One region of the Providencia sp. Marseille-Q8014 genome, then DNA from elsewhere that is predicted to be linked to it. Evidence: predicted binding sites of a transcription regulator. Region 1 holds the regulator's gene; the other holds the start of a gene.

Region 1 (4,309 bases):
TGCTACAACGGTTATATATTCCGCAACAGGGACAAGTTATCGTTGACGGTATGGACCTAGCTGTCAGTGATACCATCGCGTTGCGACGTCGCATGAGTGTAGTACTACAAGAAAGCCAGCTATTTGTCGGTACTATTGAGGAAAACATTCGTTTGAGTCACCCCCAAGCGAGCCATGAAGAGGTGATTGAAGCTGCCACTCTCGCCGGTGCCTATGATTTTATCATGTCACTACCCGATAATTTTAATTATCCTGTGTCTGAACGCGGGCTTAATCTATCAGGGGGACAACGTCAACGTATCGCACTCGCTAGAGCACTGTTAACAAAACCCGATATTCTGATCCTTGATGAAGCCACATCGGCGTTAGATTATGACTCAGAGGCCGCAATCATGAAGAATATGCCACTTATTACTAAAGGAAGGACAGTCATCAGTATCGCACATCGCTTAAACACGATTCAGTATGCCGATAGGATTTGTGTTATTCGCAATGGCGAAATTGCCGAAATCGATACCCACCCAAATTTACTACAGAAAAATGGCGTTTATGCCCGTCTGTGGCGGCAGCAGACCCAGTAAATTGTGCTTAATTAGCACCAATAGAATCTAGATTGGTGCTTTTTCAAGCAAATCATTCTTTTTTTTACTATCAATAACTTTCGCTCCATATACGCTATGGTACAAGGGAGTCAGCTAGGGTATCATTGCGCGCTGGATTATTGGTACACGCCCTTTAGCATTAAAAAAATATGGCAAAAGAACAAACTGATCGCACTACCCTTGATTTGTTCGCTGAGGAACGCAGGCCTGGGCGACCTAAAACAAGTCCGCTATCGCGGGATGAACAATTAAGAATTAACAAACGAAACCAACTTAAGCGTGATAAGGTCAAAGGACTACGCCGCGTCGAATTAAAACTCAATGAAGATGCAGTGGCCATATTGAATCAATTGGCTGATGAAAAAAACATGAGCCGTAGTGAGCTAATAGAAGAAATGTTGATGTCACAACTAGCACTGGTCTACGAGCCTTCTGGTGAATGATTTCCTCTTCTAAATCACACAAATTCGACAGATTTATTCACGCTTTTTCGCCAAAATAGGGCCAAAATTCTCGTTATTTTAGTTCAAATTTAGCCCTATCTGGCTTGAACAAACCAGATTGGAAAAACAAGAGGTTATTCACTTTATGGCAGTCATAGGCATTTTCTTCGGTAGTGACACTGGTAATACAGAAAATATTGCCAAGATGATCCAAAAGAGATTAGGCAGTGAGAACGCGGAAGTTCATGATATTGCTAAATGCAGCAAAGAAGATATTGAAGCATTCGATATTCTACTTCTCGGTATCCCAACTTGGTATTACGGCGAAGCTCAATGTGATTGGGATGACTTTTTCCCAACCCTCGAAGAAATTGATTTTGATGGCAAACTTGTCGCGCTATTTGGCTGTGGTGACCAAGAAGACTACGCAGAATACTTCTGTGATGCAATGGGGACCATTCGCGATATTATTGAACCACGTGGCGCTGTCATTGTCGGTCATTGGCCTACAGATGGCTACCATTTTGAAGTGTCTAAAGGTATGGCAGATGATAATCACTTTATCGGCCTTGCTATTGATGAAGACCGCCAGCCTGAGCTGACTGAAGAACGCGTTGATGCATGGGTACAACAAATTTCAGAAGAGATGTCTCTAGCCGAAATTTTGGGCTAAGCTGACGATAGAAATAAAATGAAACTATTATAATAATGAGACAGAGCATGGTTTCTATTTTTTATTTCCATGCCTATAATTGTAAATCAGTTTCGATGACAACTGAGCTTATGTTAAAAATGTCTCATTATTGTTAAATTTATGATTTAAGATACAGGACAAACCCGCATGACAGACAACAACAAAGCATTGAAGAATGCTGGACTCAAAGTCACTCTTCCAAGATTAAAGATATTGGAAGTACTTCAGGAGCCTGAGTGCCATCACGTCAGTGCGGAAGATCTCTATAAAAAACTCATTGATATGGGCGAAGAGATCGGTCTGGCTACGGTATACCGCGTATTGAACCAATTTGATGATGCTGGCATTGTCACACGTCATAACTTTGAAGGCGGTAAATCCGTTTTTGAACTGACTCAACAGCACCACCACGATCATCTGATTTGTTTAGATTGTGGTAAAGTTATCGAATTCTCTGATAAATCCATTGAAGAACGTCAGACCAATATTGCTGCACGCCATGGTATTAAACTCTCTAACCACAGCTTGTACCTATATGGTCACTGTGCTGATGGCGATTGCCGCGAAAATGCGGATGCTCACGAAGCAAAAGAGTAATTTAATGGTTGAAAAACCATTAACATAATTCATAAAAAGGAACGTATTTAGCTCCTTATATATATACTGATAAACCTCATGAATCACATGGGGTTTTCTTTTATTTATCGCTAAATACTGACGCATGTCTTGCGTCAGCTTGCCTTATTTATCAAGAAAAACATCCTGAGTCATCATCTCTCCCATCCTTCTATTTTCCAATCATCGATCTCATGACAAAACAGACGTTAATCAAACAGTCGCATCATTATATTGTATCTATAAACTCAGCTAACTATAAATAGCTAACAGTTTACGATGAACCTGATGGTGCGATTGTCAGGGAAAGGTGTATTAGAAAAGATAAAGCACCTAAGTGCCAATGACGAGATTACTGAGTCTCCTCAAAATACATGTCGTCTGGATATAGAAAAAAGCGGTGTCTATTGAAGCTGAAAGCGTTAATTTCTTGGCAATCATCGTCTATTAAACATACACGAGTACTGTAATAGGCGGTTAAACCTAGCATTTAAAGAGGTGGTACGCTCTGGCACCACCCTCATAGCCTCTCGTTATTTTTGTACCACCGTTTCTACACGACTTGTTCTTGTTCCAGCTGGGTTTTTGGCTCGTACTTTTACATTACCCTTAACCTTTGGAGGCTTTTGTGCTGAATACGTTTGCCAATGGTCGCTATCTGCTAAAGCATATTCAATCACTAAACCTGGATAACTGATATTGGCGAGTAAAAGGCCATTTTCAATTTTCGCACCAGGCACAGGGATACGATAAGCCACCCCTGCTCTATCTAGGCGGGGTAACTCTTTCATACCAACGAGACTCGCAAAACGGCTCCAATCATCTGCCAGTTTTTGCTGTGAAACATAATTGGTTTTACCGCCGATATATTCACGACCTATTTGGTACTGATTTTCCCATTGCGCTTTATGCCATGCCCTTTCAGCTAAAGGCAGGATGCGAGGAAATAGCATGTATTCCGCCTTATCATCCGTCCTTACAGCTTCGCTCCATAGTTGTCCAGAAAGACCATAGACACCTGGCCATGGCTTATCACTTTTCGCACTAAATGAGTTACCATCCCTATCAACGGAAGTTTCCGCATTTTGTGGTAAATTATCAGGCGCAAAAGAAAAGATTTTTTGTTCGTCACTCGCTCGGGTCGCCCAGTAATAGCCACTTTCATTTGGATTGACTTCATAAGGCATATCTAAATACACATAGTCAGGGTTCGAAATGACCACTTGATAACCTTTATTAGCCCAATCATTCGCCGAATCGAATCCTCCCCAATACAGTGTATCCCAGAAGTTAACCCTGACATTATCCGTTGCAAAATCGTTTGCACTAGAAGCATCTTTCAAACCATCCTGCCAAGCTTGCATTGTTGTCACCCCTTTTTGCTGTAAACTTTCACTCACTTGTTTAGCAAAATGGCTGGAGAGATGATCAAAGTCACTCACATCACCTCGCTTGATCAATACCTGACACGCTTCCGATTTCGCCCATGGCTTATCTTCTATTTGTTTATCGATTATGCCTTTGCCCGGTTCGATATTGCCTGCTTTATCTTGGAAACCCGCACCTAAACGAATATTTTTCGCTTCATCACCACCAAAGTGCCATGTTTTTAATGGAACCCCCGCCTCCTTGTGCATTTGCATAACCTCACTGACCACTTTATTAACAAAGTTTTTAGAGGAATCTAAACAAGGATTTAAATAACTGCGTTTATCGTAGAATTGGACAGAGGTTGTTACTGATGTATCCGATGGATCAACTAAGCGGTATTCACTCGCGGCGGCCTCATTGCCAGCCGCTTTTAATTTGTTATAACGAGCTTCCATTGAAACAACGGCGGCACGGGCATGTGCAGGCATATCTATTTCAGGGATGACCTCAATATTACGATCTTTGGCATAGCGTAAAATGTCAATATAGTCATCACGGGTAAAATAGCCGCTTCCCATATTATT
Region 2 (4,309 bases), 2.0 Mb from region 1:
TAAACGGCGCTAATTCTAGTCCTACACTGAGACACAGGCTACGCATTGCCGCTTTAGATGCACAATAAATAGACATGTTCACTCGAGGTACATGGGCAGCATTTGAAACAACGGAAACAATATTACCACGACACTGGCGTTTAAAATGGGGAATAAGAAGATGAAACAAATTAAATGCCGCCCCCACATTGACATTAAACGTATGTTCCCAGTCATGGCGCGTGAAGGTTTCAGTCGGGCCAAGTCGTAACGTTCCGGCACAATTGACCAATATGTCTAACCCGACCTTTTCTAATAATGCAGAGCAGGTGAGCTGGACTGCGTCTGCATCGCTGATATCTAGCGTAATAGTTTCGAATGGCATTATTGCTGGAAATGATATATCAAAACCGATGACTTTTGCTCCTGATTCATGAAACTGCCGAGCGGTTTCGGCACCAATACCACTACCTGCGCCTGTGACCCAAACGGTCTTGCCATTAAAAAGAATCATTTTTTTTTCCTTTAATATTCAGAGAGATTCATGACTATTTTCAGCATGAAAGTGTTTAACTCATCAGCCGATTTTGTTGTTTTTGTGAGTTATTGTCGCTAATCGTTCAAGCTTTACTGCTGGTCTACTGGATGACCGCAAAGCTCAGATAAGGCTTGCTTTGTATTGAGTACTCGGCCAGAGCGACCGGCGGTATAACGTAAAGCCATCATATGTTCTTCACGGCTAAAGTCCGCTAGTGCATCCCCAATCATAAAAGCCTGAATATCACGCATAAAAGCGTCAGTCGCTGTAATAAGGCAGCCAATATGGGCATATACACCACAAATGATTAGCTGATCTCGCTGTTTATCTTGTAATCGTTCTTCTAAATCAGAGCGTTGGAAGGCACTATAGCGCCATTTGGTGAGCAGGGTATCTTCCTGTGTAGGTGATAATTCAGTGACGATCTTTTGCTGTTCTGGATGGCGAGTCAATCCAGGACCCCACATATCATTTAGTAGAGCACGGTCAATATCACTTTGTTGATTGGGCTGAGCCGTGTAAAAAACGGGGATCTCTAATTGATGGCAACGTTCACGCAATAACCGAATATGTTCAATTAAGGTATGAATAGTCGGACTATCTTTTGCCCAAAAATTGAGAAAGTACATCTGCATATCATGGATCAGTAAAGCTGCACGTTGTGGTTCAAGTTGCCATGCTACTTTATTGATGGGTAATTCATGTGGTTCAGGCAGTAGATAGTTGTCTATTTTAGGAATACTCATGGTTGTTGGCTCTCATGTTTAGTGGGGCTAGCTTGGAATGGACAAGGACTCGGCAGAAGTTTCTAAGCAGTATTTTCTGTGAGGGAGTACGTTTACATGTAATCATGATAAGTATGTCTGACGCATAGGATTCAACATGGTTGATAGTTCAGAGCACTGAGCATAGTGCCTAGTTTATTGCTGGTTTCACACCATTCATTTTCTGGCTGTGAATCGGGCACAATTCCTGCACCTGCAAATAATTCAATTCGGTATGTGCTAACTTTTCCACAGCGAATAACGACGACCCATTCACCATTACCTTCAGCATCACTCCAACCTATAATCCCTCCAAACCATTGACGATCAAAAGGTTCCAATTGAGTTATCAAATCACGAGCAATCATCGAGGGAGTGCCACATAATGCAGGAGTTGGATGTAGTAAGCATGCTAGAGAAATGGCACTTTCATTTTTATCTTTAACCAGTCCCTCGATTTCTGTGGCGAGATGCCACAGCTTTGGTGTGCTGATTAAAGAGGGGACAGGGATCGTAAGGTCTTGGCAATGTGCGGATAATTGGTGATGAATCGCTTTGGTCACTAACTCATGTTCGTAGCGATCTTTGGATGAAGTAAGTAACGTTTCTTTAGCTAAATTATCGCTAGCGCTGTTTTCACCTCGTTTAGCTGTACCAGCTAATGGGCATGACCAAAGTTTATCCCCTTGTTTACGTAGTAGTAATTCGGGACTGGCCCCCACCAGAGTACAGTCTGAAAGTGGCAGATAAAAATTGTAGCTGGATGGGTTTTGCTTATGGAGCTGGCACCAGATGCTGAGTGCATTGAGTGGCTTGATACTTTCAATATTGAGTAAACGTGAGAGTACGACTTTATCTAGTGTATCACCATGAAGTGCGCAAAGAGCCTTTTTCACCATTGAACAAAAGTCATTATGATCTAAATATTGGTGAAGTTGGCCCATAACGTTAACCGGAGTATTGGGCAGCGCTAGCGTATGTCTATCGAACCATTGGTATGATTGAGGAATATATAATGCACTGGCGTGTCGTTTATCGAATGGAATGACGCCAGCGATAATAGGGTTTTTTATACCCGCCCGAGTTGCCTGTATAAGCAATTGCTCTATTTGCCGTTGGAATTCGCTATTGTGACGATGCCCTTGTTCCGCAGGTAGCGTGAGATTGGCAAATATTCCTTTTGCGAGCAAACTCTTATGAGGAGAAGTAAAAATGAAATCCTCTTTTTTTATGGTAAGCGGTATATGAGAATACGACCGGCACATCACACTAGACACATTTAGCCTCCTGCTACTCCATGTTTTTATTGAAAATATTGGTTTATTGTTTTGTTGGTAAAACAATTAGCGTAAAAGTATTTATCTCTTCAGCTATCTAGTTTTGTCGACATACCATTAGAGTTCGATTGATCTGCTCACTAGGCTATTGCTATAGAAATAAGCATATTTTCCATTAAAGGATGGAATTTGTGTTGTCTGTAATTCAGTAAAGCTATGTTAAATTTCTATCATATTATTGCAAATGGTAATAATTATCAATATTATTCGCATTCTATATTTAATGAGGGATGATGATAACATTAGGGCAATAAATGTTAATTTTTACAGTTAGTTATGTGGATTAGGTGTCGCCTGCATTTGCACAATCTAGAGAAACTAAGTAAAAAAATATGACTCATGCCTGAGTGCCAATATTGAGCTATTAAAGTTAGTGATATTTGAAATTTTTGTTTTATCTAGGTTTGATAACGTATTCTTAATGAGTATTAAAGCGGGGGAGGGGGAAGAGTTATTTTAAATGAGCAGAGAGTTTGCTTTTTTGGAGGGCTTCTTAAGCGTTACAGTGAGCGCTACGGCTGGATTCCTGTGTTCAGCAGGATCGTTACCTTCAGCTAATCGCTTTCTGGCTTCATCACGTTTAACGCGAATGTCAGCAAGAGAAATATCAGGAGAGTTATTTTTTCTTCAACTGTGAAACGGTATTTTATATGTCAGTAATGAGCCGCATTAGGTTTGATGAGAAGATAAAGCTCATACGCATCAAAGAACTTGTACTCTTTGCCTTTTGCTTGGTAGTCAGTATCTACTGGGGGTCATTATGGGGAAGTCTAAATGATTTTGAACAAGATAAACCTAAAAAATTCATCAACAGGCACTGACTTTAGTGTTGAATTTGCTGAAGTACAATAGGTGATAGTATAAGGTAACTGAGTGAATATAAAGGAGTTTACTTGACTTGAGGAGACCACTGTAGAAGAGAAAGTGGTGCCGGACTCGGAATCGACTTTTCATTATAACTGGTTGTATTTAAAAATATTAATTGAATTTGATTTTATTTATACCCTCTTTTGTACCCTCGGTCCGTTTGGTGGGTTTTGTTGAGCACGGTTGGGGCGATAGAGCGCAGCAAATAGATTGTTTTTTTGCACAGATGACAGGTGTAATTATAACGTATTCGAATCCTTTTTAAGTATACATTTAATGGGGATCATGTTCATGTTAATTGTTTCTAGTATGAATCATGGTATTGCCAATTTGACATGTTTAATGATGTCTTATTGTGTCATTTTTGTTTAATTCCTCAATGTCTAATTCAGTTAAGATCCAACGGTTTGATATGTGCCATTGAATACTAATCAAAGTGGAAGTAGGCTTAATTTATCCATCCAATATAGGATAAACTCAAAGTGATCAGTACTTATTCAATTCAATGTCACACACATGACACACGCATAAGGGCCATCTCTGTCTTGGCGACGTTCAACATAAACAGCTAACACGCCACGACAATCTGGCACCTCCTTACCAATATAATGCTCGCTATTACCAACCCATTTATACTTTCCCCTACAATAACGAGCAAGGCGAGAGCCTAAATGTTGCTGATGGATCTTCATTGCTGCGGATTTACGGATAATATTCATGGTTCACCTCATACTAAGCCATGCTCAGCGAAAGAGAAGATTTGCTGACCACCGATGATCAGATGGTCAAGTACTCGTACTTCAATTAGCTGCAATGCTTTTATT

Evidence for each region. Region 1 encodes Fur, which represses iron uptake genes when iron is present. Its sites were predicted from a motif close to ATAATAATGAGAACNACTATCAA; they were not measured.
Region 2: ACWPW6_RS04170 (isochorismate synthase) is a predicted target of Fur. The motif match lies at 2,803-2,825, and genes of this name have one in related genera.

Annotation. Positions count from the first base shown of each region.
Region 1 is NZ_CBCOPT010000001.1:2,995,331-2,999,639, forward strand. It holds gene ACWPW6_RS13230 (type I secretion system permease/ATPase) at 1-581, shown strand, start outside; gene ybfE (LexA regulated protein) at 752-1,045, shown strand; gene fldA (flavodoxin FldA) at 1,191-1,718, shown strand; gene fur (ferric iron uptake transcriptional regulator) at 1,887-2,336, shown strand; gene ACWPW6_RS13250 (beta-N-acetylhexosaminidase) at 2,888-4,309, opposite strand, start outside.
Region 2 is NZ_CBCOPT010000001.1:987,511-991,819, forward strand. It holds gene dhbA (2,3-dihydro-2,3-dihydroxybenzoate dehydrogenase) at 1-493, opposite strand, end outside; partial or broken gene ACWPW6_RS04165 (isochorismatase family protein) at 643-1,263, opposite strand; gene ACWPW6_RS04170 (isochorismate synthase) at 1,395-2,558, opposite strand; gene ACWPW6_RS04175 (hypothetical protein) at 3,075-3,224, opposite strand; gene ACWPW6_RS04180 (DUF987 family protein) at 3,983-4,204, opposite strand; gene ACWPW6_RS04185 (JAB domain-containing protein) at 4,213-4,309, opposite strand, start outside.